Regions from separate parts of the Kitasatospora sp. NPDC028055 genome, predicted to be linked through region 1. Evidence: riboswitches for the same ligand, from Rfam matches in the RefSeq annotation. Region 1 holds a riboswitch; each other region holds the start of a gene.
The links. Region 1 has a riboswitch for S-adenosylmethionine ahead of AB0F71_RS14000 (IclR family transcriptional regulator). Riboswitches for the same ligand answer to the same signal wherever they lie in the genome.

Region 1 (9,879 bases):
GGCACCGCTCGCCACCGCGACCGCAGCGCTCCTCCTCGCCGCCGTCGTCGCCGGTACCCCTACCCCGGCCGGTGCGGCCGCGGCCGGCACGAACCCGCCCGACGCCTCGCCCGGCGCACCGCTCGCCGTGATCTCACCCGGCGATCCGTACGCTTCCTGCGACCTCGGCGCGGACGGCGACGGCACCAACTACCCGGGCGCGGAGGAGGAACCGTACGCCGCCGCCAACCCGCTGGACCCGGCGAACACGATCACCATCTACCAGCAGGACCGCTGGTCCAACGGCGGTGCCCGGGGCCTGAGCTCCAGCTACACCACGGACGGCGTGCACTTCACCCAGACCGCCCTGCCCTTCACCCACTGCGCGCCGGGCGGACTGGCCTACCAGCGGGCCTCCGACGGCTGGGTGAGCTTCGGCCCCGACGGCACCGCGTACGCCAGCGCCCTGGTCTTCGACGCCACCACGGCGCGCAGCGCGGTGGCCGCCGCCACCTCCACCGACGGCGGGCGCAGCTGGCAGCACGTCACCGAGCTGATCAGCGACGACGACCCGGCGATCACCGACGACAAGAACGCCGTCACCGCCGACCCCGTGCACCCGGGCGTGGCCTACCAGGTCTGGGACCGGGTGGACCAGGCCGCCGGCCCGACCCCGGTCTTCGACGGGCCGGGCTACCTGTCCGTCACCCGGGACCACGGCCGGACCTGGTCCCCGGCGAAACCCTTCGTGACCACCGCCACGACGCCGAACACCCAGACCATCGGCAACCAGATCGTGGTCGACCCGCGCACGGACACGCTGTACGACTTCTTCGACTGGATCACCTTCACCGACGCGACCGCCACCACCGTCAGCGACGTGCACTTCGGCATGGTCAGCTCCACCGACCAGGGCCGCACCTGGAGCCGGCCGGTCCGGGTCGCCGCCGACACCTCCGTCCCCGAGGTCCACCCGAACGCGCCCGCCGACGCCACCAAGTCCCTCCGGGCCGGCGCCGGTCTGCCCAGCGTGGCGATCGACCCGCAGACCGGTGAGCTGTACCTCGCCTACGAGGGCTCGGAGTCCGCCGGCGGCAGGTACGACGCCATCCAACTCGTGCACTCCACGGACGGCGGCCGGACCTGGAGCGGCCCGACCCGGCTCAACCAGGCCCCGGGCGCACCGGCGTTCACCCCGTCCATCACCGTGACGGCCGACGGCACCGTGGCCGTCAGCTACTACGACCTGCGCTACCTCACCCCGGGCGACACCTCCACGCTGCCCACCGCCGCCTGGCTGCTCAGCTTCCCTCGCGGCGGCGAGAACAGTCCGGTCGAGCGGCAGATCTCGCCGGTCTTCGACTGGCTCCAGGCGCCGTACGCCGGGGGCCACTTCCTCGGCGACTACCAGGCCCTGATCGCCGACGGCCGCCTGGTCCGCCCGGTGCTGGTGACCGCCAACAGCGGCGCCCCGCTGAACTCCACCGACGTGTACAGCGGCCGCTTCCGGCCGGACACCCTGCGCAGCCCGGGCGCGTCCGCACCGACCACCCAGGCGGCGCACACCGGCGCGCGCACCGGGGCGCCCGCCGTCGGCCTGCGCGCCGTGCAACACCTGCGGCGCTGACCCGACCGGCGGCCGCCGGCGCGGAAGCGCTCCGCGCCGACGGCTGCTCGGCCTCGAACGCTCAGGTCCGAGCCGCGCCGGCGGCCCGGTCAGGGCCGGTGCAGCGCGTCCGTGAGGTGACCCGCCGCCTCGATGACGGCCTGGGACAGGCGCGCACCCGGGTGCCGGCTGAGCCGTTCGATCGGCCCCGAGACGGAGACCGCGGCCACCACCCGGCCGGCCGGGCCGCGCACCGGCGCGGAGACGGAGGCGACGCCGGGCTCGCGCTCGCCGATCGACTGGGCCCAGCCCCGGCGCCGCACCCCGCTGAGCGCGGTGGCGGTGAACCGGGCACCCTGGAGCCCGCGGTGGAGCCGCTCGGGCTCCTCCCAGGCCAGCAGGACCTGGGCGGCGGACCCGACCTTCATCGGCAGGGCGAGGCCGACCGGCACGGTGTCCCGCAGGCCGAAGAGGCGTTCTGCGGCCGCCACGCAGATCCGGACCTCGCCCTGCCGGCGGTACAGCTGGGCGGTCTCGCCGGTGACGTCGCGCAGGTGGGTGAGGACGGTGCCGGCCGCGGCGAGCAGGCGGTCCTCACCGGCCGCCGCCGAGAGTTCGGCAAGCCTCGGGCCGAGGACGAACCGGCCCTGGAGGTCCCGGCCGAGCAGCCGGTGGTGCTCCAGTGCGACGGCGATCCGGTGGGCGGTCGGCCGGGCCAGGCCGGTGGCGTCGACCAGCCCGGCCAAGGTGGCCGGGCCGGCCTCCAAGGTGCCGAGGATCGAGGTGATCTTGTCGAGCACGCCGACGCCGCTCGTGTTCTCCATGGACGGGTACTCCAGTCTCAGATCCCGTGAGCGACGGGTGGGTACGGCTCACGGGCGCTCCGTTGGGGTGGGAGCGGGGTGGTCAGCGGGGACAGGCCTGCGGGGACAGCAGATCGCCTGCGCCGAGCACGAAACGGGTACGCGAAAGGGCCGGGGCGGGAAGCGCCCGGGCGAAGGACAGCACTGAGAGCACCGTGTCTCCTCATCTTCCCCGCGCCACGTTGGCGACAGGCCGGAGTTGGCACTGACCCCGGACGGCACGGCGCGTACTTCGGACGCCGGGTCGAACGGGGAGTTGCCGGGGCTTCGTAGGGCCGGTCCCTCCACCCCTCTGGATGATTCGCGAAGAACCATACAAGATTTCCCGGGCGCCCCGCCAAGCCTTTCCCGAACACCCCGCCCCCGGAGCCCGTCGGGGTCCTTGACCACGGATTATTTAGATTTCTAAACTATTTCCATGACTGCGACCCCGGCGACCTCAGCACCCCAGAAGAAGCCGCTCAGGTTCAGGATCGGCATCGCGCTCCTCATCCTGAGTGCCCTGACCTACGTGGCCGTCCTCGTCATCCTCTTCCTCCCGCTGGACTCCGGCACCAAGGCCGCCGCCTTCGGCGGGACACTCGTGGTCGCCGAGACGAGCGCCCTCATCGGCATGGCCGGCGTCGGCAAGGAAGCCATCCGGGCGGTCAGGTCCCGCCTGGGGCTCCGGAGGCGCAGCCGCGCCGCCGAGCAGCCGCCGACCGCGGAGTGACGAGCCCGATGGACACCGGCGAAAGACCCGACGGTGCCGACCTGCACGCCCGCAGTGCCCGACTCAACCAGCTCTTCGCGGACCTGCGGCTCCTGTCGGAACGACACGGGCCCCGCTACGACGAGTTCGGGCTCACCGCCCAACAGCACCTCGTGCTCGGGCAGATCGTGGCCGACCCGGACGTCACCCCCAAGGACCTGGCCGAGCGCCTGGGCGTGTCCAAGGGCGCCGTCAGCCAGCACCTGGCGCGCCTGGAGAAGGACGGCTACCTCTCCCGGCAGCGCAGCCCCCGGGACGGACGCGTCCACGTCTTCCGCCTGGAGGCCCTCGGCACGGCCTACCGACAGACCGTGCTCCGGTACGAGCGGGAGCTCCACGCCGCCTACGTCGCGAAGCTCTCGGCCACGGACATGGCGGAGATCGAGTCCGCACTCGGGAAGTTGAGACGGGTCTTCGAGGAGTGACGCCACCCGCCCCGGACGCCACTCGTGAGCGATCTCAAGTGATCGCTGCCTCACCGTGCGGCGGCTGCCGACCGGCCGCACTGCCCGACTGCGGTGATCGGCGACGGCCAGGCCACGGGAGAATAGGAGGGTGACCAGCACTCAGCCGATCCCCCGGGGCCTCACCGCCCTCATCCCCGACGCCCGCACCAGGGCCACGCCCGGCGAGCGGGCCGCCTCCCAGCTCCTCCACCTGCGCGAGGCGACGGTGCCCGTGCCGGTCCTCGCCGCGGCCGCCGAGCTGATCACCCCGCTGTTGAAGGACGAGGACCCGGCGACCCGCGCGGCCGCCACCGCCGTCCACACCCGCCTGCTGGCGGCCATCCAGGAGGCCACCCCCGGGCGATAGCCCGCCAGGACGGGGAGAGGCCGGGTCCTTGGCGGCGGACTCGCGCGAGACGCAACCGTCAGGTTGCACCTGGCAGTGCGACGTGCAACTCTGGAGTTGCACCCACTGTCCGCGATGGAAGGAGCCCCCCATGAGCGAGGACCGGATCGAACGCGAGACCCTGATCGAGGCGCCCCTGGAGCGGGTCTGGTCCCTGGTGGCCGAGCCCGGTTTCTGGGTCGCCGACAAGGCGAGCCTGCCCGGCACCGTGGCCAGGGAGGGCGAGGAACTGGTGGCCAGGAACCCGGAGTACGGCGACTTCCCGGTGCGCGTGGAGAAGGTCGAGCCGCCGACCTACCTGGCCTACCGCTGGGCCAGCGCGTTCCCCGGGGAGGAGCTGCGCGAGGACAACAGCACCCTCGTCGAGTTCACCCTGACCCCGGAGGACGGCAGGACGCGGCTGCGCGTGGTCGAGAGCGGCTTCGCGGCACTGGCCGGGTCCGAGGAACTGCGCGGCAAGGCGGTCGAGGACAACACCGGCGGCTGGCGCCAGGAGCTCGACGCGCTCAGGACGCGCGCCGAACAGCCCGCCGCGTGACCGACCAACCCCACGGCGCCGTCGAAGCGGTCGACACCGTGCTCGCGGCCCTGGCCGACCCGACGCGGCGCCGGCTGCTCGAACTGATCGCCGCGCAGGGCGAGGCCACGGCGACGACGCTCGCCCGGCACCTTCCCGTCTCGCGCCAGGCCGTGGTCAAGCACCTCGCCGTCCTGGACGCCGCCGGACTGGTGAGCAGCGGCCGCGTCGGGCGCGAGGTGCGCTACACGGTGCGGCCCGCGGCGCTCGACACCACGGCGCGTTGGATGGCTTCGCTCGCCGCCGACTGGGACCGCAGACTGGCGCACATCAAGCACGTCGCCGAGGCGGCGGAGCGGGAGTCGCGAACCGGTCGTGACGATGCGTCACGTCCACCGGAACAACCCCACGGAGGAACCTGACCAGGTCGACCGCCTGACGGCACGCCCCGGGTCCGGCCGGTCGGTCGCCAAGCCGCCGACCGACCGGCCGTCCACCTGCCCGTCGACCCCTCCGTTCGTCAATGCACCGAACGGGAGCTTCACCTTTCGGGGTGGTTAGGTCTCGCTTTTCCGTAGGTAGTCGAACCGACCCTTCTCCGAGCGCCTGGTACGAATACGGAGCGACAGAAGATCCGGTACGGGCGGGGGAGTTGACAGGGATGCGGGCGAGGACGGGGATCACGAGGGCAGAGGCCACGACGGCGAGGACCACGACAGCGGGGACCACGACGGCGAGGGCCACGACGACGGTCGCCGTGGCCGGGGTGGAGTTCGGCTGGGGCAGCTCGGGGAAGTTGAGCGCGGTGCTGTCCGCCCTCCGGGCCCGCGGCGGCGAGCGGCTGAGATTCATCGGCCTGGCCTCCGGGCTGGGCAGACAGCTGCTCGCCGAACAGCCGGTGGAGCGCTGGTTCGACCTCCCGGACGAGCGGTCCGGCCAGGAACTGGGCCGGATCGTCCAGGCGCAGCGCGTTCAGGCGGCACTGGTGGTGCTGGACGGCGGGCTGGCCAACGCGCTGCAAGCCTGCGGGGTGCCGGTGGTGTTCGTGGACAGCCTGCCGTTCCTCTGGACGGACGGCGACCGGCCCGACCTCCCGCTGGACGCCGAGGTGTACTGCGCCCAGCGGTGCGTGGAACTGCCGCCGGAGGGCGCCGGGGTGCTGGCCGACGTGCACCGGCTCCGCTGGGTGGACGCCGTGATCGCCGACGGCGGCGCCGCCCGCGGCAGCCCTCCCACGCCGCACCCCCGGCGCGCCCTGCTCAACCTCGGCGGGCTGCGCGCGCCCCACCTCGCGGACTGGGCGAGCTATCCCCAGCTCGTCCTGCCCGCCGCACTGGAGGCACTGACCGCGAGCGGGGTCACCGAGGTGCACATCGCGGGCAACCTGCCGGCCTGGCTGGCCGCGCAACTGGTCGACTCCTGCGCCCACCCGCCCGTCACCACCGTCGGCGCCCTCCGCCACCAGGAGTTCCTGCACCGCCTCGCCGACTGCGACGTACTGCTCACCTCCCCCGGGCTGACCACCCTCCTGGAGGCCGGGCAACTCGGCACCCCGACGCTCTGCCTGCCGCCGCAGAACCTCAGCCAGATCTTCAACGGCCGCTTCCACAGCCGGGCGCTCGGCACCGACGTCCGCCTCCGTTGGCACCAGGAGGTGTTCGACGAGGAGGAGGCACTGGCCCTGCGCGCCCACGGCGAGCGCAAGGCCCTCGACCTGATCCACGGCGGCATCGCCCGCGCCGCCGACCTCGGCCGCCACCGTACAGCCGCAGCCGTACGGCAGGGCCTGGTCGAGAAGCTCAAACGGCTGGCCGACGGGGCTGCCGCGGCTCCACCCGGCCCGGACTGGACGGCGTTGACGAGCGCGGTCGGCACCGCCGGTGCGGCCCAGGTCGCCGACGTCCTGCTGCGGCTCCTGGCCGACTCCCCGGGAGCCGACCAGCCGCTCCACTGACCAGGCCGACTCGGCGGCCCAGCCGACGGCAGACCCAGCGGCCGGCCCGGCGGATCACTCCGACGGAGGGCTGCTGCGTGTCCCCGGGCTGGTCGAGGCCGTTCTCAGCCACGGTGCCGGCGACGCGCTGCCCGCCCCGGCAGGCTGGGCACAGCACGTCGGGACAGCGGCATGCGCGCTGACCCCCCTCCAGCACCCGCGCTTGCGGCCCTGCTCCCGACATCCCCGAGATTTCCGAGACTTCCGAGGTCCTCATGATGACGTCCACCGGCCCGCCCTTCCGGCCGGTCACATCCGCCCGGTTCACCACCACCGTCCAACGACTCCTCGACCGGTCCGAGGCGCCGTCCGGCCCGCGGCGCCTCCTCCTCCCGCTGCTCGCCGTCCTCGCCGTGCTCCTGTCGGTGGGCGCCGCACCACCCGGCCGCGCCCCCGCCGACCCGACCCGCACCCCCGGTGCCCCCACCTACACCGTGGAGTTGAGCAGCGACGCCACGGGTGCGCACTGGCGCGGCCACGAGCGGATCGTCTTCACCAACACCTCACCGGAACCCCTGCACGAGGTGTACCTGCGGCTCTGGGACAACTTCCGCGGCGGCTGCGCGACCCCGTCCGTCCGGGTGACCGGTCTGGACGGCAGCCCGGAGGTCGACTGCACCGCCCTGCGCGTCCCGCTGGCCCGCCCGCTGCCCCGGGGCGCTTGCGACACGGTCGAGTTCGACCTCGGCATCGACGTCCCCGACGGCCTCGACCGCTTCGGCCGGGACGGCGCGTTCAGCTTCATCGGCAACGCCCTGCCCGTCCTCGCCGTCCGCGACGGGGCGGGCTGGCACCTGGACCGGTACAGCGAGCTCGGCGAGTCGTTCTACGGCCTCGCCTCCGACTTCTCCGTCACCCTCGACCACCCCACCGAGGTCCTGGTGCCCGCCACCGGAACCGCCGTCGACACCCCTGGCGGACCGGGCCGCACGGTCACCCGGATCGGCGCCCGGCAGGTCCGCGAATTCGCCTGGGCCGCTGGGCCGTTCCACCGGATCGAGGGCCGGTCCGGCGACGGCGTCCGGGTCGCCGTCTACTCGGTCAGCAGTGTCACCGCCGCAGACGCCCGCGCGATGCTGGACCTCTCCCTGCGGACCATCGACGACCACTCCGCCCGCTACGGCCCCTACCCGTACGGGGACGTCGCCACCGTCCTCGACGACGCCTTCGGGTTCGGCGGCATGGAGTACCCGGCCTTCGTCCTCGACCGGATCCGCCCCTCCGCCGTCATCCACGAGCTGGCGCACCAGTGGTGGTACGGCATCGTCGGTGACGACCAGTACCGCGCGCCCTGGCTGGACGAGTCCTTCGCCGAGTACGCCATGGACGTCGAGCTGGGCCGGACGAAGGAGGGCTGCACCGCCGCAACTCCCTTCCGGAGCCCGGCCGAACGCCTCACCAACCCAATGAGCTACTGGGATGCCCACCCCGACCGCTACGAGGCGGTCATCTACGACCGCGGCTCCTGCGCCCTGCACGAACTGAGCCGGCTGATCGGCACGGACACGATGTCCGCGCTGCTGCACGACTACGCCCGCGCCCACTGGTTCGGCGTCTCCACCACCGCCGAGTTCAAGGCCGCCGCCCAGGCCGCGACGTCCGTCGACCTGACGCCCTTCTGGAAGGAGCACCGCATCGACTGATCCCCGACCCACGCCGGACCAGCTCTCCCTCCACGCCGGACCAGCTCGCCCTCCACGCCCGACCGCCCCCCAGCGGCACCGTCAGAGCCCCCACCAGCTGCGTTAATCGGTGGCCCTCCCGTCCCGGCGGCTCCTACAGTTGCCGCCGGATCAAGGACGTTCAGGGAGCCCAGCATGCGTGTGCACTACCCCCGGACGCCGCATCTCCCCTGGTCACCGGGGGCTGCGGCGGACGACGTACGGACCGGGGACCTCTCCGGCCTGGCCGGGGCGGAGGTCGTGGTCACCGAGAAGCTGGACGGCGAGAACACCACCCTCTACCCCGACGGCCTGCACGCCCGCTCGCTGGACTCCGCCCACCACCCCTCCCGTGCCTGGGTCAAGGGCCTGCAGAACCGGGTCGGCGCCCGCATCCCGGACGGCTGGCGGATCTGCGGCGAGAACCTGTTCGCCCGGCACTCCATCCCGTACACCGACCTGGACAGCTGGTTCTACGGCTTCTCGGTCTGGACGGACCGGGACGAGTGCCTCGACTGGGACGCCACCGTGCGCTTCCTGCGCCGCCTCGGCATCCCCACCCCCCGGGTGCTCTGGCGCGGCCGCTTCGACGAACGGGCCCTGCGCACCCTGCGGCTGGACCTCGACCGCCAGGAGGGCTACGTGGTCCGGACCGTCCGGGGGTTCCCCCGGGGCGAGTTCGGCGCGCGGGTCGCCAAGTGGGTCCGGCCGCAGCACGTACGGACCGACACCCACTGGATGCACGCCGCCGTGGTGGAGAACGGCCTCGGCCCCGATGCCCCACTCTGGGACATCCGGTCCGGCCGACTGCCCGAACTCCCGCTGCTGGCCGAGGCCTTGGACCTTCCCGAACTCACCGCAGCGCCCACACCCGACACCCCGACCGAACCCGGCGCCCCGCCCGCACCCGGAGACCCAACCACCCCCGGCACCCCGCCCGGCCCCGACCGCCGGTCGGAGGAGCTGGCCGACGTCTCCGCCCGCCTCGACGAGCTCGGTCGCATCGGCGACGCCCGACTGGCCGGCGTGCTGGCCACCGCGCTGCGCTCCGCCCGCCGGGAGTCGCTCGCGCCCCGGCTCGCCGACCGCCTGGGCCTGCCCCTGGCCCGCCGGGTCGCCGACCTGGTCGGGCTGCACCCCGGCCTCCAGCAGCCGTACCCGGACACCGAACGCCGCGCCGGGCTGGTCCGACTCGCAAGCGCCGCCGACCTCGGCGTGCTGCACGCGGTGGCCGCGGCCGCAGCCCCCGGGCCCGCCGAGCGCGAGCAGGTCGCCTGGTCGGCCCTGCACGCCGAGGACGCCGGACTGCTCGAGCCCGACCCGCTGGCCTGGCTGCGCACCGGCCTGCGCGAGGCCCTCGCCGACCTCACCGCCGAGAATCCCGACGGCCCGGGCGGCCGCGACGCCGCCGACCGCTGCTGGGCCCAGGCCCGCGAGGCCTACGCGCTCGGCCGGATCAGCACCGTCGAGGAGGCGGTGGCCGCCACCTGGCGCTGGCGCGACGGCCGCTTCCCCCGGCTGGTCCACCTGAGCGGCCCGTCCGGCAGTGGAAAGAGCACCTTCGCGGCCGCCCTGCCCGACGTCTCGGCCCGGATCAGCCTGGACGACCTGCGCGCCGCCCGCGGCGCGCGGGCCGACCAGCGCAACAACCCCGAGG
Region 2 (9,879 bases), on a different contig from region 1:
GGAGCGCGGTGGCCGCGGCGGCGAGGCGCTTGGTGCGGTCGGCGCGTTCCTCGGGGCTCATGGTGAGGCCGGTGTGCAGGGCCTCGGCGGTGGCGATGACGTCGTACGGGTTGACGGTGAGGGCGTCGTCGCCGAGTTCGGCGTGGGCGCCGGCCTCGCGGGAGAGGACGAGGGCGCAGCCGTGGTCGGAGACCACCGGGACCTCCTTGGCGACCAGGTTCATGCCGTCCCGGATCGGGTTGACGAGGGCCACGTCGGCGAGCCGGTAGGCGGCCAGCGAGCGCGGGAAGTCGTCGTTGACGTGCAGGATCAGGGGTTGCCAGGTGGGGGTGGCGAATTCGGCGTTGACGGCGGCGGCGAGTTCCTGGACCGCGGCGGTGTAGTCGCGGTACTCGGCGAGGTCGGTGCGGGACGGGTAGGCGAAGGCGATGTGGACCACCCGGTCGTGCCACTCGGGGTGGGTGCGGAGCAGGTGCCGGTAGGCCTGGAGGCCGCGGACGATGTTCTTGCTCAGCTCGGTGCGGTCGACCCGGACGATCGTGCGGCGGTCGCCGACGGCGGCCCGGAGGGCGGCGAGGCGCTCGTCGACGTCGGGGCGGTGGGCGCGTTCGCGCAGGAAGTCGGCGTCGGCGCCGAGGGCGTGCACGCCCAGCTGGGTGGTGCGGCCCTGGTGGGTGACGGTGAGGGCGGCCGGGTCGAAGACGGCGCCGAGGAGGTCCTCGCAGCAGGCGGCGAAGGCGCGGGCCCAGCGTTCGGTGAGGAAGCCGGCCCGGTCGGCGCCGAGGATGCCGGTCAGGACGGCCCGGGCGACGTCGTCGGGGAGCAGCCGGTAGTACTCGGGCGGGGCCCACGGGGTGTGCGAGAAGTGGCCGATCCGCAGGTCGGGGCGGGCCTCGCGGAGCAGCGCCGGGGTGAGGGAGAGGTGGTAGTCCTGGACCAGGACGGCGGCTCCCGGGGCGGCTTCGGCGGCCAGGGCGGCGGCGAAGGCGGCGTTGTACGCCTGGTAGGCGGCCCATTCGGTGCGGAAGTCGGCGTCGAAGGAGGGCGCGGTGGGGGTCGCGTAGAGCAGGTGGTGGACGAACCAGAGGGTGGAGTTGGCGACGCCGTTGTAGGCGCGGGCGAAGGTCTCCGGGTCGATGTCGAGCATCCGTACGGCCTGTCCGCCGACCTCGTGCCCGGCGCGGTCGAGGCGGCCGTCGGGGGCCTCCCGGGCGGCTCTGCGGTCGGCGTCGCCCAGGGCCGCGCAGACCCAGACGGCGGTGGGGTCGTCGATCGCGGACAGGCCGGAGACCAGGCCCCCGCCGCCGCGGCGCAGGGTCAGCGTGCCGTCGTCGGCGGTGCCGAAGGACACCGGTCCCCGGTTGGAGGCCACCAGGACGGGGGCGGTTCCGGTCGCACTCGAACGTTCGGTCGTGAGATCGCCCATGGTTGGGATGTTGCCTGGGGGTCCGGGTGGCAAACCCGTCAACGACGGGTGGCGTACTCGGGGACGGTGTGCATCGGGGGGCGTTCCAGGGCCGTCACGGGGTGGGTGTGGGCGGTGAAGGCGCGGGTGTGCGGGTCGCGGGTGAACTGGGTGAGGTGGGGGTGGACGAGGTCGGCGGAGGCCTTGAGGCGGTGCGAGCGGTCGAGGCGTTCCAGGGCGGTGCGGTAGATGGTGGCGGCCATCCGGCCGAGGGCCTGGCCGTCCTGGTGGCGGTGGTGCCGGACGCCGACGTCGACCTGGGCGAGGGCGTCCAGGCCGACCAGGTCGAGGGCGTCGATCAGGAGGCCGATCTCGACGCCGTAGCCGGTGGGGAAGGGCAGCCGTTCGAGCAGTGAGCGGCGGGCCGCGTACTCGCCGCCGAGGGGCTGGACGAAGCCGGCGAGTTCCGGCCAGTGGAGGTTGAGCAGGGGGCGGGCGACGAGTTCGGTGACCCGGCCGCCGCCGGTGGGGACGATCGCGCCAGTGTCCCCCGCCGCGGAGCCGCCGACTTCGAGGGGGCGGTCGTACATGGCCTTGACCAGGTGGATGTCGGGGTCGGTGAGCAGCGGGCCGACGATGCCGGAGACGAAGGCCGGGTCGAACTCGCGCAGGTCGGCGTCGATGAAGCAGACGATGTCGCCGCGGGTGACCAGCAGCGAGCGCCAGAGCACCTCGCCCTTGCCGGGGACGGCGGGCAGCCGGGGGAGGATCCGGTCACGGTGTTCCACCCGGGCGCCGGCCTCGGCGGCGACGGCGGCGGTGGCGTCGGTGGAGCCGGAGTCGACCACGACGAGTTCGTCGACGAGTGGGATCCGGTCCATGAGCTCGCGCCGGACGGTGCGCACGATGTCGCCGACGGTGGCCTCCTCGTCGAGGGCGGGGAGGACGACGCTGACCGTCCGGCCGGTGCGCCGCTTGGCGGCGAGGAGGGCGTCGACCGGCCGATCGGCCGCGCTCCACGAGCGGCGGCGGAGCCAGGACGCCGCCTGCGGGAGGAGCGCGTGGGTCGGTTCGGCGGGCACGGTGACTCTCCTCGGCGGGATCGGGTGGGACGGGTCATCTCGCTTGGCGGACGGTCCCGTTCAGGTTTGACGCCTTCGGATACAGTCTTCGTACAGCGGCCGGACCTTTGCACGCCGGGGTCGCCGCTGCGCACCACCACAATTTCACAAGCTCATCCAGAGGGACTGAGGGAACGGCCCGTTGACGTCCCGGCAACCTTCTCGCTCGGCTGTCGTCGACAGGCCCCGGCGGGACAGGTGCCAATTCCGGCCTGTGGCGCGTCCGCGCCGCGGGGAAGATGAGGAGAGAGGCCTCCGCCATCATGGCTATCGACACCGTCGCACCCGTTTCCGTCGACCTCGGCCCCGCCGCCGCGCTGTCCTGTCGGGAGTGCGGGACCCGCTTCCCGCTCGGCCCCAGCTTCGCCTGTGCGGAGTGCTTCGGGCCGCTGGAGATCGCCTACGAGTTCGGTAGCGAGCGCGCCGAGGAGCTGCGCAAGCGGATCGAGTCCGGCCCCGCGTCCATCTGGCGGTACGCGCCGCTGCTGCCGGTGCCGGCCGACGTCGCCTCGAAGCCCAACCTGAACCCCGGCTGGACCCCGCTGGTGAAGGCGGACAACCTGGGCCGGGAGCTCGGGTTCACCGCGCAGCTGCACGTCAAGGACGACTCGGGCAACCCGACGCACTCGTTCAAGGACCGGGTGGTGGCCTGCGCGATCGAGGCGGCCCGGGCGTTCGGCTACACCACGCTGTCCTGCTCGTCGACCGGCAACCTGGCCGGTGCGGTGGGCGCGGCGGCGGCCCGGGCCGGGTTCCGCTCCTGCGTGTTCATCCCGCACGACCTGGAGCAGGGCAAGGTCGTGATGGCCGGGGTGTACGGCGGTGAGCTGGTCGGCATCGAGGGCAACTACGACGACGTGAACCGGTTCTGCTCGGAGCTGATCGGGGACCCGGCCGGCGAGGGCTGGGGCTTCGTCAACGTCAACCTGCGGCCGTACTACGGCGAGGGCTCCAAGACGCTGGCCTACGAGATCTGCGAGCAGCTCGGCTGGCGGCTGCCGGAGCAGATCGTCATCCCGATCGCCTCGGGCTCGCAGCTGACGAAGATCGACAAGGGTCTGCAGGAGCTGATCAAGCTGGGTCTGGTCGAGGACCGGCCGTACCGGATCTTCGGTGCCCAGGCGGAGGGCTGCTCGCCGGTGTCGGCGGCGTTCAAGGCCGGCCGGGACGTGATCAGGCCGGTGAAGCCGGACACCATCGCCAAGTCGCTGGCGATCGGCAACCCGGCGGACGGCCCGTACGTGCTGGACATCGCCCGGCGGACCGGCGGCGCGGTGGAGGACGTCACGGACGCGGAGGTGGTGGCGGCGATCCGGCTGCTGGCCCGGACCGAGGGGATCTTCGCCGAGACCGCGGGCGGGGTGACCGTCGGCGTGCTGAAGAAGCTCGTGGAGACCGGCCTGCTGGACCCCGCCAAGGAGACCGTCGCGATCAACACCGGGGACGGCCTCAAGACGCTGGACGCCGTCTCCGAGGCGGGCATGACCGCCGTCATCCGCCCGACGCTGGACTCCTTCCACGCCGCCGGCCTCGCGTCCGCCTGATCCACCCCCCACCCCGCTAGGAGAGTCATGAGCGCCACCGTCCGCATTCCCACCATCCTGCGCACCTACACCGGCGGCGAGGCCGAGGTGACCGCCGAGGGGGCCACCCTGGGCGAGGTCATCGCCGACCTGGAGCACAACCACGCGGGCATCGCGGCCCGGATCCTGGACGACACCGGCAAGCTGCGCCGCTTCGTCAACGTGTACGTGAACGACGACGACGTGCGGTTCGCCGACGGTCTGGCGACCGGGATCACGGACGGTGCGAGCGTTTCGATCATTCCGGCGGTGGCCGGCGGCTGCTGAGCCGTTCCCGCCGTTTCCCGGCCGTCCGCGCGTACGGAATTCCACTCTCCGTGCGTGCGGGCGGCCGCTTGCATTTCGGCGGGAATATTTTCGGTCGGAGTCGGAGTAGAGTGTGGCTCTGCTGGGAACAGGGCTTCCCCTTCCGGCACTGGGTGCTTCGCCGGAGCTCGTCCGGACGCTGAGACCGCCCCGGGGCCGGGGCCGTGAAACATGTCAGGCAGATGTCAGAATTCCTGCAGGCATTTGAGTAATTCGTCCGCTATGTCCGGCGCTGATTGCCGATTTTCTCCCGGTTTGTTCGCTCTTGTCTCTTGACGGGGCTGCGGAATTCCCGGCGGCTGACCCTGTTGCAGAGGGCGTCGATCCGGATACATTCAGCGGCGGTCGACGTAATCAGCCGCTCACGGAAGCCGTCCGGCGCCCCGCTGCGGAGGATTGCGGCGTGCACGGCTGCGCCCAGGGGGGGTTCCCCGGGCCGGCCTTCAAACCAGACCCGGGCCCGCGACCTGCGGGCCCGTGAAGGGCCAGCACAGCACTAGGGGAGTTCGGAATGGCTCAGGGCACCGTCAAGTGGTTCAACGCGGAGAAGGGCTACGGCTTCATCGCGGTCGACGGTGGTGCGGACGTCTTCGTCCACTACAGCGCGATCCAGATGGACGGCTACCGCACCCTCGAGGAGGGCCAGCGGGTCGAGTTCGAGATCTCCCAGGGACAGAAGGGCCCGCAGGCGGACATGGTCCGCGCGGCGGTCTGACCTCTTCCGGCACCCAGGAGCTCGGCGCGGCCCACGGCTGGTGACCACTCGCTTCTCGACGGGCCCGTACGACACGCGTCGTACGGGCCCGTTCGCGTTCCCCGGGCGGGCCGTCCGGGCTCCCGCGCGGGGGCGGACGGTGGCTCGCGGGTCGGTCATTGGGCTTGCACTCGACCACCCGGAGTGCTAATCATTGGCGTTAGCACTCACAGTGTGAGAGTGACAGCGGACCGGGTCGGTGAGGCCCCCGGGAGCGGTAGGGGAATGGACCTCCGCGCACCAGGGCCGTCCGTCGCGGGCACCCCTTGGTCCGAGCAGTCGACCGTGTCCCGGAGGACCACTTCTGATGGCCAAGATCATCGCCTTTGATGAGGAAGCTCGCCGCGGCCTTGAGCGTGGCATGAACCAGCTCGCCGATGCAGTGAAGGTCACGCTCGGCCCCAAGGGTCGCAACGTCGTGCTGGAGAAGAAGTGGGGCGCCCCCACGATCACCAACGACGGTGTCTCCATCGCCAAGGAGATCGAGCTCGAGGACCCGTACGAGAAGATCGGTGCGGAGCTCGTCAAGGAGGTCGCCAAGAAGACGGACGACGTCGCGGGTGACGGCACCACCACCGCCACCGTGCTCGCCCAGGCCCTGGTTCGCGAGGGTCTGCGCAACGTCGCCGCCGGCGCCAACCCGATGGCCCTCAAGCGCGGCATCGAGAAGGCCGTCGCCGCCGTCTCGGACCAGCTGCTGGCCCAGGCCACCGACGTGGAGACCAAGGAGCAGATCGCCTCCACCGCCTCCATCTCCGCCGCCGACACCCAGATCGGCGAGCTCATCGCCGAGGCCATGGACAAGGTCGGCAAGGAAGGCGTCATCACCGTCGAGGAGAGCAACACCTTCGGTCTGGAGCTCGAGCTCACCGAGGGCATGCGCTTCGACAAGGGCTACATCTCCGCCTACTTCGCCACCGACCTGGAGCGGATGGAGGCGACCTTCGAGGACCCGTACATCCTCATCGCCAACTCCAAGATCGGCTCGATCAAGGACCTGCTCCCGCTGCTGGAGAAGGTCATGCAGAGCGGCAAGCCGCTCGTCATCATCGCCGAGGACGTCGAGGGCGAGGCCCTGTCGACCCTGATCGTCAACAAGATCAAGGGCGTCTTCAAGTCCGTCGCCGTCAAGGCCCCGGGCTTCGGCGACCGCCGCAAGGCCATGCTCGGCGACATCGCCGTCCTCACCGGCGGCACCGTGATCTCCGAGGAGGTCGGTCTCAAGCTGGAGAACGCCGGCCTGGACCTCCTGGGTGGCGCCCGCAAGGTCGTCATCACCAAGGACGAGACCACCATCGTCGACGGTGCCGGTGACAGCGACCAGGTCGCCGGCCGCGTGAACCAGATCCGCGCCGAGATCGAGAACAGCGACTCGGACTACGACCGCGAGAAGCTCCAGGAGCGCCTCGCCAAGCTGGCCGGCGGCGTGGCCGTCATCAAGGCCGGCGCGGCCACCGAGGTGGAGCTCAAGGAGCGCAAGCACCGCATCGAGGACGCCGTCCGCAACGCCAAGGCCGCCGTCGAGGAGGGCATCGTCGCCGGTGGTGGCGTCGCGCTGCTGCAGGCCGGTGTCGCCTTCGACAAGCTGGAGCTGGAGGGCGACGAGGCCACCGGTGCCAACATCGTCCGCGTGGCGCTGGAGGCCCCGATCAAGCAGATCGCGACCAACGCCGGCCTGGAGGGTGGCGTCGTGGTGGAGAAGGTGCGCAACCTCCCCGCCGGTCACGGCCTGAACGCCGCCACCAACGAGTACGTCGACCTGATCGCCGAGGGCATCATCGACCCGGCCAAGGTCACCCGCTCCGCGCTGCAGAACGCCGCCTCCATCGCGGCGCTGTTCCTCACCACCGAGGCCGTCATCGCCGACAAGCCGGAGAAGGCCGCCGCGGCCGCCGGCGGCGGCATGCCGGGCGGTGACATGGACTTCTGATCCTGATCGGACTCCGATCGGATCGGCTGATCCTCGTCCGCGTGGGCGGTTCCCTTCGGGGGGCCGCCCACGCGGCGTTTCGGGCGCGGGCCGCTCCGGCCTCGGGCCTGTGTTTTGAACCCATGGGCGGGCCGCGGAGAATGGACGGATGGCTTCCGATGACATCGAGACCGCCCTGCACAACGCCCGGGCCCTGATCCTGGCCGACCTCACCGCGCGGGACGTGGCGGACGCCGCCGTCGTCTCGCTGGTGGAGCAGGCCGTCACCCACCGCCGCTGGTGGCTGGAGCAGTGGCCGGACGGCACCGACTACGTGCTCGGGCTGGTCGCCCAGGACGTCCAGGACGCGCTGCTGGAGGCGTACGGCCGGTGGCCGCTGTGCACCACCTGCGCGGCCGACGGGGACCCGCACGCGCTGGGCGTGGAGCCCGAGTTGGGGCCGGAGCCGCACTGGGTGTGCGGCAAGCAGGGGGCCGTGGTGGCGCCGGTGGGGGAGCTGGGAGCCTAGTCCTCGCCGAGCTGTTCGAGCTCGGTGGTCAGGTTGGTGCGGGCGGTCGCGGCGAGGCGCCGGTGGGCGTCGGGGGTGCGGTAGAGGGCCGGGAGCGCCAGCAGGTGGCGCAGGACGGCGGCCCGGCCGGTGCGGAAGTCCGGCTCGGGGACGAAGGCGTACTCCTCCCGGACGGCGGCCGCGTAGGCCGCGTAGGCCTCGGGGGTGCCGCCGAGGACGGCGAGGTCCGCGTCGCAGAGCACCTCGCCGTCGCGGTCGCCGGGGGCCGGGTCGTGGCCGACGGTGAGCAGGACCAGCCGTTCGACCTCGGCGACGCGCTCGGCGGGCAGGCCGGCGGCGGTCAGCGCGCGGACGGCGAGGGCGGCGCTGCGCTCCTCGTTCTCGGTCCGGTCGGGGCGGTACACGGCGTCGTGGAACCAGGCGGCGAGCCGGACGGTGTCGGCGTCGGCGGCGTGCCCGGCGAGCGCGTCGACGTGGTGCAGGACGGCGCGCAGGTGCTCGGTGGTGTGGTACCGGCGGCGCGGGTCCGACCAGCGGCGCAGCAGTTCGCGGCCGTACGGTTCGGGGTCGTCGGTGGCGCCGCAGCGGTGCAGCAGGGCGGTCCAGGCGGTGAGCAGGTCCTCGGTCGGCATGGGGCACATTGTGGCGGGTCCGGTCGGGTCGGATCGGCGCGGGCCGGTGCTGGACCTATAGGTAGGTTGACGATATATGTAGTCGTATGACAGAACGCTCCATGCAGGAGCCCACGCTGCTGCTGCTCACCGCCCTGGCCGACCAGCCCAGACACGGCTACGCGCTGATCCAGGAGATCGCCGCCATCTCGGACGGCCGGGTCAAGATGCGCACCGGCACCCTGTACGGCGCCCTCGACCGGCTGCTGGGGCAGGGCCTGATCGAGGTCGCCGCCGAAGAGGTGGTGGACGGACGGGCCCGGCGCACCTACGCGCTGACCGGGGCCGGCCGGGACGCGCTGGCCGCCGAGGCCGGACGGCTGCGCGCCGTGGCCACCGAGGCGGAGCGGCGACTGACCAGGATCCGGTCGATGCTGCCGGGCCGGGCCGGGGAGCGGCCCGCGACAGGGGGAGGACTCTCATGACCATGCCGGTGATCGGTCCCGCGCCCTCGGCGGTCCTGCGGGCCGCGCTGCGGCTCTACCCGGCGGGCTACCGGCGCGAGCGCGGTGCGGAACTGGCCGAGGTGTTCGCCGACACCACGGCGGCGGGCGGCCGGGTGGCCCTGGCCCGGGAGGTGCTCGGCCTGGCGGTGTACGGGCTGCGGGTGCGGCTGGGCCTGACCGGCGCCTCGGCGGCCGGGCGGCTGCTGGCGCTGGCGGCGCCGATGATCGCCGGCGCGGTGGTCGGTGCCGTCATGGTGCCCTGGGTGCTCGCCCTGGAGCGGACCACCAGGTGGCTCGCCTGGGACGACTCGTTCGGCACCCACGTCCGGGCGTTCGCCCCGCCGGTGGCCGCGCTGCTGCTCGGGGTGGCGGCGCTGCTGGGGCGGTGGACGGCCGTCCGGGCGACCTCGCTGGTCCTGGGTGCCATCGGGCTGTACAACCTGGGGCGGGCCGTCCGGGTGCCGGGTCCCTTCGACGTCTGGTGGGTCGGCTACATCGGGATGGCCTCGCTGCCGTTCGTGGTGGCCGCGCTGCTGCTGGTCCTCGCGCCGACCGACCTGCTGCCCCGGCCGAACCTGCGGACCGCCGGGCTGGTGCTGGCCTCGGTGGTCGCCGGCGGGCTGCTGGAGGCGGCGCAGAGCTGGGACGACACGACCTTCCCGCTGGACCTCCAGTGGTTCGTGGTGATGCTGATCGCCCCGACGCTGCTGACCTTCACCGGGTTGCGCGGGCGGCTGGGCCCGACGGCGGTGGGGCTGGCGGTGCTGGTGCTGACCGGGCCGGGCAGCCTGTTCAACATCTGGCGGGAGTCCCGCGGGATCTCGCACCTGCTGCCGATGGCGGTGCCGGTGGTGGCCGTGCTGGTCCTGGTGGCGGTGGCGGAGCGCCGGTTCGGCCGGCGGGCGGCCGTCGGGATGGTGCCGGGGCGGGCGTGACCGGGGCCCCGTCCCCGGCGTGATCAGGCTTCCGCCCTCGGCGTGACCGGCCCCCGCTCCCGGGGGGACCGGCCCCCGCTCCCGGCGTGACCGGCCCCCGACCCCGGCGTGACCGGAACGGGGGTGCGGGTCTCGCCGGGGGCGGGGGGATGTGGCAGGCTGTCTGATATGTCTAGACCAATTTTCGAAGTCATCGCGCTGACGCCCCAGGACGCCCAGG
Region 3 (9,879 bases), on a different contig from region 1:
GTGCTGTGGGCCACCCGGGTGACCTGGAGCGGCGAGTACGTCCACGCGGCGCCCTGGTCGGTCGGCTCGCAGGGCTACGAGAACGTCAGCCACGGCTGTACCGGGATGAGCACCGACAACGCCAAGTGGTTCTACGACAACACCCGGGTGGGGGACCTGGTGACGGTGGTGAACAGCCGCGGCGCCACCATGGAGCCCTTCGGCAACGGCTTCGGGGACTGGAACGTCTCCTGGACGGACTGGGTCAAGCACAGCGCCCTCGGACAGCCCCTCAGCACCACCGTCCCGGCCGGCCAGGCCCCCGCCGCGGGGATGATGCGGCCCGAGGTGTAGGGCGTGTCTGACAATTCCCGCCGGGCGCGCGACGCTCCCCCAGCCTTCGGCCGGGAGGTACCCCCAGGGCACAAGCGCACCTCGCCGCGTTGTCGTCGGTCGCCGATGCTCCGCATGGACTCCCTCCTCCGCCTTGCGATGCACGCACCCCAACGCCGCGCGCTGATCCGACGCGAATTGTCAGACACGCCCTAGGGCACCTCCGGTGGCTCGGGAGGGCCCTCAGGCCTCGGGGTAGGCCAGGCCCAGGGCGGTGACCACGGCGGCCAGGGCGTCCGGGTGGGACAGGCCCAGCCGGCTCGCGCGTTCGGCGTACTCGGCGGCGGCCTCGGCGGCCAGCCGGTGGGCGGCGTCCCCGGCGGCCGCGATCAGGGTGCCGCGCCGGCCGTGGGTCTCCACCACGCCGTCCGCCTCCAGCTCCTTGTAGGCCCGGGCGACCGTTCCGGCGGCCAGCCCCAGCTCCTCGGCGAGGGCCCGGACGGTGGGCAGCCGCAGCCCGGTCGGCAGCGCGCCGGAGCGGGCCTGCTCGGCGATCTGGGCGCGGATCTGCTCGTACGGGGGAGTGGCGGCGGCGGGGTCGACGGACAGCTGCACGGGTGGCTCCTGGGGCGCGGCGGGTGCGGGGCTGGCGATGGAGGCAAAGCCCGAGGGCCGCCGACCAGATGAACTCTGGTCAGCGGCCCTCGGGATGACGCGGGTGCGTACGGGATCAGTGGTGGCCGTGGCCGCTGGTGATCTCGTGGTGCTCCTCGGCGGTGGGCTTGGGGATCTGGCTGCCCTCGCCGTAGAAGCCGCGGGAGAGCTTGGCCCGGGTGCGGGTGAGCGCGCCGGCCTTGCGGGCCACGCCGTTCTCGTCCGTCTGGGCCGGCAGCTCGACCGGCTGGTTCTGCTCGTGCGCCGTGAGGGTGTGCAGGTCCTTCTGCGGCAGCTGGGCGTGCACCTCGATGAACTCACCGTGCGGCAGGCGCTTGATGACGCCGGTCTCGCGGCCGTGCAGCACCTTCTCCTTGTCACGGCGCTGGAGGCCGAGGCACCAGCGCTTGGTGACGATGAAGGTGATGACCGGCACCACGAAGAAGCCGGCGCGCACGAAGTAGGTGATCGAGTTGATCGACAGGTGCAGGTGGGTGGCGAACAGGTCGTTGCCACCACCGACCAGCAGCACCAGGTACAGGCTGATCCAGGCGGCACCCAGGGCGGTGCGGACCGGGGCGTTGCGCGGGCGGTCCAGGATGTGGTGCTCGCGCTTGTCGCCGGTGATCCAGCCCTCGATGAACGGGTAGACCGCGATCGCGACCAGGACCAGCGGGAAGATCATCAGCGGGACGAAGACACCCAGGTTCAGGGTGTGGCCCCACAGGCTGATCTCCCAGCCCGGCATGACGCGGATCAGACCCTCGGAGAAGCCCATGTACCAGTCGGGCTGGGCGTCGGTCGACACCTGGTCCGGACGGTACGGGCCGTACGCCCAGATCGGGTTGATCGTGGCGATCGCCGAGATGGCGGCGATGATGCCGAAGACCAGGAAGAAGAAGCCACCGGCCTTGGCCATGTAGACCGGCATCAGCGGCATGCCGACGACGTTCTTCTCGGTCTTGCCCGGGCCCGCCCACTGGGTGTGCTTGTGGTAGAAGACCAGGATCAGGTGCGCGACCAGCAGGCCGAGCATGATGCCCGGGATCAGCAGGACGTGGATGGTGAAGAACCGCGGCACGATGTCGTGGCCGGGGAACTCGCCCCCGAACAGGAACATCTGGATGTAGGTGCCGACCAGCGGGACCGCGAGGATCGCGCCTTCCATGAAGCGGATACCGGTGCCCGACAGCAGGTCGTCCGGCAGCGAGTAGCCGAAGAAGCCGTCGAACATGCCGAGGACCAGCAGCAGGAAGCCGAAGACCCAGTTGATCTCGCGCGGCTTGCGGAACGCGCCCGTGAAGAACACGCGCATCATGTGCACGAGCATCGCGGCCACGAAGACCAGGGCGGCCCAGTGGTGGATCTGGCGGATCAGCAGACCGCCGCGGATCTCGAAGCTGATGTCCACCGTCGAGGCGTACGCCTCGGACATCCCGATGCCCTTGAGCGGCACGTACGAGCCGTTGTAGACGACCTCGGCCATCGACGGCTTGAAGAACAGCGTCAGGTAGACACCGGTCAGGATGATGATGACGAAGGTGTAGAGGCAGATCTCGCCCAGCATGAAGGACCAGTGGTCCGGGAAGATCTTGCGCAGGTTGGCCTTGGCGAGGGAGTAGATCCCCAGCCGGCCGTCCGTCCAGTCAGCCGCGGACTCCCACTTGTTGGCGGGGTTCGCGCGCGTGCTGGAGGGCTTGGCGGCACCGGTCTTGGTGCTGCTCGCGCTACTCATCGAGCACGCTCCCAGAAGCTCGGGCCGACAGGCTTCTCGAAGTCGCCGGTGGCGATCAGGTTGCCCTTGTCGTCAGTGGTGATCTTCAGCTGCGGCAGCGGGTGGCCGGCCGGGCCGAAGATGACGCGCGCGCCGTCCGCCAGATCGAAGGTCGACTGGTGGCAGGGGCAGAGCGCGTGGTGGGTCTGCTGCTCGTACAGGCTGATCGGGCAGCCGACGTGGGTGCAGATCTTGGAGTAGGCGAGGATGCCCTCGAAGCCCAGCTCCTTGGACTTGTCGTCCTTGATGTCCTCCGGCGCGATGCGCACCAGCATCAGGGCGTCCTTGGCGATGCGCTGCTGGAAGTCCTCGTCGTGCGTGGTGAGGCCCTCCGGCATCGCGAAGGTCAGCGAGCCGATCACGAGGTCCTCGGGCTTCATCGGCTGCATGGTGCTCATGTTGACGAGCTGCAGCGGCTTGGCCGGGGTGGCCTCCTTCCAGCCCGTCTCCTGGAGCTTCTTCTCCGGCAGCGGGCCCAGGTCGCGGAGCAGGACCACGCCGGAGAGCGGGACCAGCGCCATCGACCCGATGAGGGTGTTGCGGATCATCTTGCGGCGGCCGAAGCCGGACTCGGCGGCACCGGTCTTGAACTGCTCGATGACGTCGTTGCGGACCTCGTCGGAGGCCTCGATCGGGTGACGCTCGGCGGGCAGCTCGACGTCCGACATCAGGGTGCGGGCCCAGTGGACCGCGCCCGCGCCGATCATGAACAGCGCGACGCCCAGGGTCAGGCCGAGCGCGAAGTTCAGCGCGCTGACGTGGCCCAGCGGGAAGATGTAGACGATCTTGTCCGGGTCGATGGCCACGTACGAGGCGATGAAGCCGATCGTCGCGAGCATCGAGACCACGAACATCAGCGAGACCTGACGCTCGGCCCGCTTGGCGGCCCGCTCGTCGATGTCGGTGCGACGGGGCTCGTGGGCCGGCAGGCCCGGGTCGGCGAACGGGTTGCCGTGGTCGGCCACCTCGCCGGCGGAGCCGTGCGGCTCCGGGAGCTTCTCTTCTGACATGTCGTGGCTCATGACTTCTTGGCCTTGGTGGTGTGGGCGGCGACCCAGATCGCGACCGCGATGAGCGTGCCGAGGCCGAAGATCCAGCCGAACAGGCCCTCGGTCACCGGACCGAGGCTGCCCAGGGTGAGACCGCCGGGGTTGGGCTCATCGTTGGTGGTGTGGCGGACGAAGGCCACGATCTGCTTCTTCTGCTCCTCGGGCATGGTGCTGTCCGGGAACGACGGCATGTTCTGCGGGCCGGTCTGCATGGCCTCGTAGATGTGCTTGGCGTCCACGCCCTCCAGCGACGGGGCGTACTTGCCCTTCGTCAGGGCACCGCCCTGGCCGGCGAAGTTGTGGCACTGGGCGCAGTTGGTGCGGAACAGCTCGCCACCCTTGGAGATGTCGTCCGGGTTGGTCGAGGTGTACTGCTTCGCGTCCGGCGTGGTCGGGCCGGGGCCGAGCGACTGGACGAACGCGGCGAGCTGGTCGATCTCGCTCTGGCTGTAGATGGCCTTCTTGCGCGGCACCTGGGCACCGGGCTGCTGGGCCGGCATGCGACCGGTGCCGACCTGGAAGTCGACAGCGGCGGAGCCCACGCCGACCAGGCTCGGACCGTCACTGCTGCCCTGGCCGTTCAGGCCGTGGCAGGAGGAGCAGCCCACGGCGAAGAGCTTCTTGCCCTCATCGATCGCGAGCGACTGCGCGGCGACGTCGGCCTGCGCCTTGTCGGCGGGCGCGAACGCGGCGTACAGCCCCCCGGTTGCCGCCAGGGCGAGAAGTAGGACGACCAGCGCCGCCAATGGGTGGCGCCGTCGTGCGGAGAGCTTTTTCACGGAATAACCCCGGTGTCAGGATCTGGTCGACTGGTGGGTGCACCCGGCGGCCGGTCTGGCCGGCACGAGGTTGCCTGTCCAAGGCTGCGCGCGCGGTCGGTCGGTGGGAGCGTCGGCACCGGCAGAAGCGGCCCGTCGCCGGTGAGGGCGGGGGCCGCTGCCGGTGGCCAGCGACCTGATCAGCTGGTTACTTGATCAGGTAGATGGTCGCGAACAGGCCGATCCACACGACGTCGACGAAGTGCCAGTAGTAGGACACGACGATCGCGGCGGTGGCCTGCTCGTGCGTGAAGCGCTTGGCTGCGTACGTCCGTCCCAGGACCAGCAGGAAGGCGATCAGACCGCCCGTCACGTGCAGACCGTGGAAGCCGGTGGTCAGGTAGAACACCGTGCCGTACGGGTCCGAGGACAGCGAGAGGCCGTCGTTCTTGACCAGCTCGGTGTACTCGTAGACCTGTCCGCCGATGAAGATCGCGCCCATGAAGAACGTCAGGGCAAACCACCCGCGGAGCTTCTTCACGTCACCGCGCTCGGCGGCGAACACGCCGAGCTGGCAGGTGAGTGAGGAGAGCACCAGGATCGTGGTGTTGACCGAGGAGAACGTCACGTTGAGGGCGTGCGCCTTCTCGGCCCAGAACTCGGCTCCCTTGACGGAGCGGAGCGTGAAGTACATCGCGAAGAGGGCCGCGAAGAACATCAGCTCGGAACTGAGCCAGACGATCGTTCCGACGCTGACCATGTTCGGTCGATTGACCGATCCGTGCGCGTGCCCGGTTTCTGTTGCTGTTGCTGTCGCCACGACGGACATTATGTCGGTCCCTTATTCCGTCTTCACGTCGGGGGGTGTCCCTCGGAGTGTCCGGTGCGTGCGGTATGCCCGCTTGACGGGCGACGGGGGGTCCGGACGGAGGCTGAGCAGCGGCGTGTCCCTTTTCTGACGGTTCCTCGGAGGGGCCCGCGACCCCGTTGCCCGGCGCGTCGTTGCACGGTCGGCCCAGTGCCGTGCCGTAGGGGGACGGGACGCCGCACGGCCGTCCGGGTGGACCGGGCGGGTCCGGGCGGGTCCGGGTGACGGGCCGTCCTCCGAGCGGGTGAGTCACGGGCGCGGCGGCTTGAGGGGGAACGTGCGCGAGGGGGACCGGCGACGGGGGAAACGGGAGTAGCATCCGGATCAGGTGAACGTGGTCCGGATCACACTTGAGGGAGCAGGGTCCATGGCGTACACGACCGACGAGACGCTCACCGTCCTCGTCTACAGCGACGACCGCAACACCCGCGAGCAGGTGCTGACGGCGCTCGGCCGTCGCCCTGCCGAGGATCTTCCGGAGCTGTCCTACCTCGAATGCGCGACCACCCCCGCGGTGCTCAAGGCATTGGAGAAGGGCGGCGTCGACCTCTGCGTGCTGGACGGCGAGGCGGTGCCGGCCGGCGGCCTCGGCCTCGGGCGCCAGCTCAAGGACGAGATCTACGGGTGCCCGCCGGTGTTGGTGCTGATCGGCCGGCCGCAGGACTCCTGGCTCGCCGCCTGGAGCCGGGCCGATGCCGCGATCTCCCGCCCGGTCGACCCGGTGGCGCTGGCCGAGGCGGTCGCCACCCTGCTGCGGGCCCGGATGGCCAAGCGGGCCCCGGCCACGCGTTGAGCGGTGCCGTCTCAGTACTGGAGATGAGGGCGCCGTAGGCGCCCCGCCGCTCGATAGGCTGGCTCCATCCGTACGGACGTCCCCCCTCGCGGGGGAACCGACAACAGCTGGAGTCAGCCATGGTGAACGTGAACCCTGCGAACGGTGGTACCGACCCCGCGCAGGTGGTCCGCACCTGGCCGGACCTCCTGGCGGCGCTGTTGAAGGGGGAGGACCTCGACCGCTCGTCCACCGCGTGGGCGATGGACCGGATCATGAGCGGCGAGGCGTCCCCCGTCCAGGTGGCCGGGTTCATGGTGGCGCTGCGGGCCAAGGGTGAGACGGTCGACGAGATCGCCGGCCTGGTGGACGCGATGTACGACCACGCCGAGCCGCTGGACATCCCCGGCCCGGCGGTCGACATCGTCGGCACCGGCGGGGACCGGGCGAAGACCGTCAACATCTCGACCATGTCGGCGATCGTCGCCGCGGCGGCCGGGGCCAAGGTGGTCAAGCACGGCAACCGGGCGGCCTCCTCCTCCAGCGGCTCCTCGGACGTGCTGGAGAAGCTCGGGGTGGCGCTGGACCTCTCCTCCCGGCGGGTGGCCCAGGTGGCCGAGGAGGTCGGGCTCACCTTCTGCTTCGCGGCGAAGTTCCACCCCTCGATGCGGCACGCCGCCACCGCGCGGCGCGACCTCGGGGTGCCCACCGCCTTCAACATCCTCGGCCCGCTGACCAACCCGGCGAGGGTCACCTCGCACGCGATCGGCTGCTTCGACACCCGGCTGGCCGGGCTGATCGCCGGGGTGCTCGCCCGGCGCGGGGCGACCGCGCTGGTGTTCCGCGGCGACGACGGGCTGGACGAGCTGACCATCACCACCACCTCGCGGGTCTGGCTGGTGCGCGACGGCGTGGTCACCGAGACCACCTTCGACCCGCGGGACGTCGGCATCGAGCTGGTCGGCATCGAGGCGCTGCGCGGGGCCGACGCCGCGTACAACGCCGAGGTCGCGCGCCGGCTGCTGACCGGGGAGCGCGGGCCGGTGCGGGACGCCGTCCTGCTGAACACGGCGGCGGCGCTGGTCGCACTGGACCTGGGCGACGCCCCGCTGGCGGAGCAGCTCGCGGCGGGCATGGCGCGGGCGGCCGAGGCGATCGACTCCGGCCGGGCGCAGGACCTGCTGCGGCGCTGGTCGGAGGCCACCAGCCGGATCTGAGGCGGTAGTTGGGGCCCGTGCCGATCCGTCGGCACGGGCCCTTCGTGCCCGCCTCGATGTACCCGCCCCGAGCCGAAGGGGCGCGCCGGTGTCGAAAGTCGAGGAGCGACAAGCGAGGTACGAGCGCCGGAGCGACGAGCGTCGGCGCCGGGTCCGAGCGCCCCGGAGGCGAGCGGGCGAAGACACCGTCCGGATGGTGGATGCCTGTTTGACCGTCCGACGTGCCCGACCTAGAGTCTTCGCCAGGTCATGAGTGACAGCGCCAAGCCCCAGCTGGCTGTCCGGCAACCCTCCGTCCGTGGCGGGGTGCCCTGGGTGAGGACCGGGTCGCCGGGCAAGCCGTCCGCGCGACAAGCGCGGACACCGGACGATCTGCACTCCCGGGGTCCCTTACCCCGTGAAGGAGTGCATCCCCATGTCCCTCTCCCTCGGAACCAGCGCCCCGCTCGCCGTCCTCGGCCACGACGTCGAGGTCCCGCTCGTCAGCGGTGAGAAGGTCGGCTACGCGGCGCTCGACTACGCGGCCAGCGCGCCGGCGCTCCAGCGGGTGTGGGACGACGTCGCCGCCTACGCCCCCTACTACGGCAGCGTGCACCGCGGCGCCGGCTACCTCTCCCAGCTGTCCACCGACCTGTTCGAGCAGAGCCGCCGGACCGTCGCCGAGTTCCTCGACCTGCGCGAGGGCGACCAGGTGGTCTTCACCCGCGCCACCACCGACTCGCTCAACCTGCTGGCCGCCGCCGTCCCGGCCGGCACCCGGGTGTTCGCCTTCGAGACCGAGCACCACGCCTCGCTGCTGCCGTGGGCGCACGCCGGGCTGGAGGTCGGCTACCTGCGGGCGCCGCGCTCGCGGGCCGAGGCGGTGGCCGCGCTGGAGGAGGCGCTGGCCGCGGCGCCGGAGGGCCCGAAGCTGCTGTGCGTCACCGGCGCCTCCAACGTGACCGGCGAGCTGTGGCCGGTCGCCGAACTGACCGGGACCGCGCACCGGTACGGCGCCCGGGTGGTGCTGGACGCCGCCCAGCTGGCCCCGCACCACCGGGTCTCGGTGCGCGAGCTGGGCGTCGACTGGATCGCCTTCTCCGGCCACAAGCTGTACGCGCCGTTCGGCGCCGGGGTGCTGGCCGGCCGCTCCGACTGGCTGGACGCGGCCGAGCCCTACCTGGCCGGCGGCGGGGCGACCCGGACGGTGGCCCGGGAGCTGGACGGCTCGGTGGCGGTGCAGTGGCACACCGGCCCGGCCCGGCACGAGGCCGGCTCGCCGAACGTCATCGGCGCCTACGCGATCGCGTCGGCCTGTCGGGCGCTCACCGAGGCCGGCTTCGACGCGCTGGAGGCCCGGGAGCGGGAGCTGGTCGAGCGGCTGACGGCGGGGCTGGCGGAGATCCCCGAGGTCCGGGTGCTGAACCTGTTCGGGGCGGGCTCGGCCCGGGTGGGCGTGCTGTCCTTCGTCGTCCGCGGCTGGAACAGCTCGCACTTCGCGGCCGCGCTGTCCGCCGAGTACGGCATCGGCGTGCGCGACGGACTGTTCTGTGCGCACCCGCTGGTGCGCACCCTGCTCGGTGACGAGGATTCGGCGCCCTCCGAGTGCGGGGCGCCCGAGCCCTCGCTGCCCGGTGAGCGCAGCCTGAACGCGATCCGGGTGAGCTTCGGGGCCGGTACGCCGGACGAGCACGTCGAGCGCTTCCTGGCCGCGGTCCGCGAGCTGGTCACGGACGGCGCGGCGTGGAACTACCGCAACGAGGGCGGCCGTTGCGTCGCCGACACGCGCCGCGCGGGCTGAGTCCTACTCGTCCAGGCCGAGGGCGAAGGCCGCTTCCAGGTCGTGCTGGGAGTAGGTGCGGAAGGCGATCTGGGTCTCCGTGTGGGCCACACCCGGGACCTTGTTGAGCCGGCCCGGGATGACCTCGGCCAGGTCGTCGTGGCGGCGCACCCGGACCATCGCCACCAGGTCGTATCCGCCGGTCACCGAGTACACCTCGCTGACGCCCTCGATCGCGGCGATGGCCTCGGCGATCTCGGGGATGCGGTCGACACTGGTCTTGATCAGGACGATGGCGGTGATCACAGTTCGGGCTCCTTGATGCGGGTGCGGCCAGCGTATCGGGCCTCAGCCGGGGCGTCTCGGGGGGTGGCCGACCACGGTGCAGGCGTACAGGAAGCCCGCCGAGAAGCCGATCACGTGCACCAGGTAGGCGACCCCGGGCCCGGCCGAGTGCACCGACCACCACTGCAGGGCGAACCAGAGGCCGAGCACCAGCCAGGCCGGGAAGCGCAGCGGGAGGAAGAGGAGCAGCGGGACGAGGGTGGTCACCCGGGCCCGCGGGTGGAAGCGCAGGTAGGCGCCGAGCACGGCGGAGATCGCGCCCGAGGCGCCGATCAGAACCCGGGTGGAGTCGGGCGCGTGCGACTCGGCGAGTGCGAAGCCGTACGAGGCGGTGCAGCCGGCGGCCAGGTAGAAGAGGAGGTACCTGGCCC

Region 2: it holds a riboswitch for S-adenosylmethionine, as region 1 does, so the genes downstream of both, thrC (threonine synthase) here and AB0F71_RS14000 (IclR family transcriptional regulator) in region 1, are expected to answer to the same signal.
Region 3: it holds a riboswitch for S-adenosylmethionine, as region 1 does, so the genes downstream of both, AB0F71_RS04255 (aminotransferase class V-fold PLP-dependent enzyme) here and AB0F71_RS14000 (IclR family transcriptional regulator) in region 1, are expected to answer to the same signal.

What each region holds. Positions count from the first base shown of each region.
Region 1 covers NZ_JBEZXE010000010.1:64,051-73,929, forward strand. Annotated here, with positions in the region: gene AB0F71_RS13995 (sialidase family protein) at 1-1,606, shown strand, start outside; gene AB0F71_RS14000 (IclR family transcriptional regulator) at 1,696-2,409, opposite strand; SAM riboswitch class I at 2,609-2,751, opposite strand; gene AB0F71_RS14005 (transporter suffix domain-containing protein) at 2,867-3,160, shown strand; gene AB0F71_RS14010 (MarR family transcriptional regulator) at 3,169-3,624, shown strand; gene AB0F71_RS14015 (hypothetical protein) at 3,755-4,012, shown strand; gene AB0F71_RS14020 (SRPBCC domain-containing protein) at 4,143-4,589, shown strand; gene AB0F71_RS14025 (metalloregulator ArsR/SmtB family transcription factor) at 4,586-4,990, shown strand; gene AB0F71_RS14030 (hydroxymethylcytosylglucuronate/cytosylglucuronate synthase) at 5,326-6,522, shown strand; gene AB0F71_RS14035 (M1 family metallopeptidase) at 6,777-8,204, shown strand; gene AB0F71_RS14040 (RNA ligase family protein) at 8,379-9,879, shown strand, end outside.
Region 2 covers NZ_JBEZXE010000073.1:21,362-31,240, reverse strand. Annotated here, with positions in the region: gene AB0F71_RS37690 (trehalose-6-phosphate synthase) at 1-1,426, opposite strand, end outside; gene AB0F71_RS37685 (glucosyl-3-phosphoglycerate synthase) at 1,465-2,487, opposite strand; SAM riboswitch class I at 2,637-2,772, shown strand; gene thrC (threonine synthase) at 2,790-4,070, shown strand; gene AB0F71_RS37675 (MoaD/ThiS family protein) at 4,098-4,376, shown strand; gene AB0F71_RS37670 (cold-shock protein) at 4,927-5,130, shown strand; gene groL (chaperonin GroEL) at 5,477-7,099, shown strand; gene AB0F71_RS37660 (hypothetical protein) at 7,248-7,607, shown strand; gene AB0F71_RS37655 (hypothetical protein) at 7,604-8,239, opposite strand; gene AB0F71_RS37650 (PadR family transcriptional regulator) at 8,326-8,703, shown strand; gene AB0F71_RS37645 (hypothetical protein) at 8,700-9,659, shown strand; gene AB0F71_RS37640 (copper homeostasis protein CutC) at 9,828-9,879, shown strand, end outside.
Region 3 covers NZ_JBEZXE010000002.1:67,406-77,284, reverse strand. Annotated here, with positions in the region: gene AB0F71_RS04295 (Ig-like domain-containing protein) at 1-333, shown strand, start outside; gene AB0F71_RS04290 (GntR family transcriptional regulator) at 556-927, opposite strand; gene AB0F71_RS04285 (ubiquinol-cytochrome c reductase cytochrome b subunit) at 1,043-2,701, opposite strand; gene AB0F71_RS04280 (Rieske 2Fe-2S domain-containing protein) at 2,698-3,750, opposite strand; gene AB0F71_RS04275 (cytochrome c) at 3,759-4,568, opposite strand; gene AB0F71_RS04270 (heme-copper oxidase subunit III) at 4,756-5,376, opposite strand; gene AB0F71_RS04265 (hypothetical protein) at 5,783-6,208, shown strand; gene trpD (anthranilate phosphoribosyltransferase) at 6,328-7,404, shown strand; SAM riboswitch class IV at 7,650-7,767, shown strand; gene AB0F71_RS04255 (aminotransferase class V-fold PLP-dependent enzyme) at 7,820-9,184, shown strand; gene AB0F71_RS04250 (Lrp/AsnC ligand binding domain-containing protein) at 9,188-9,469, opposite strand; gene AB0F71_RS04245 (rhomboid family intramembrane serine protease) at 9,512-9,879, opposite strand, start outside.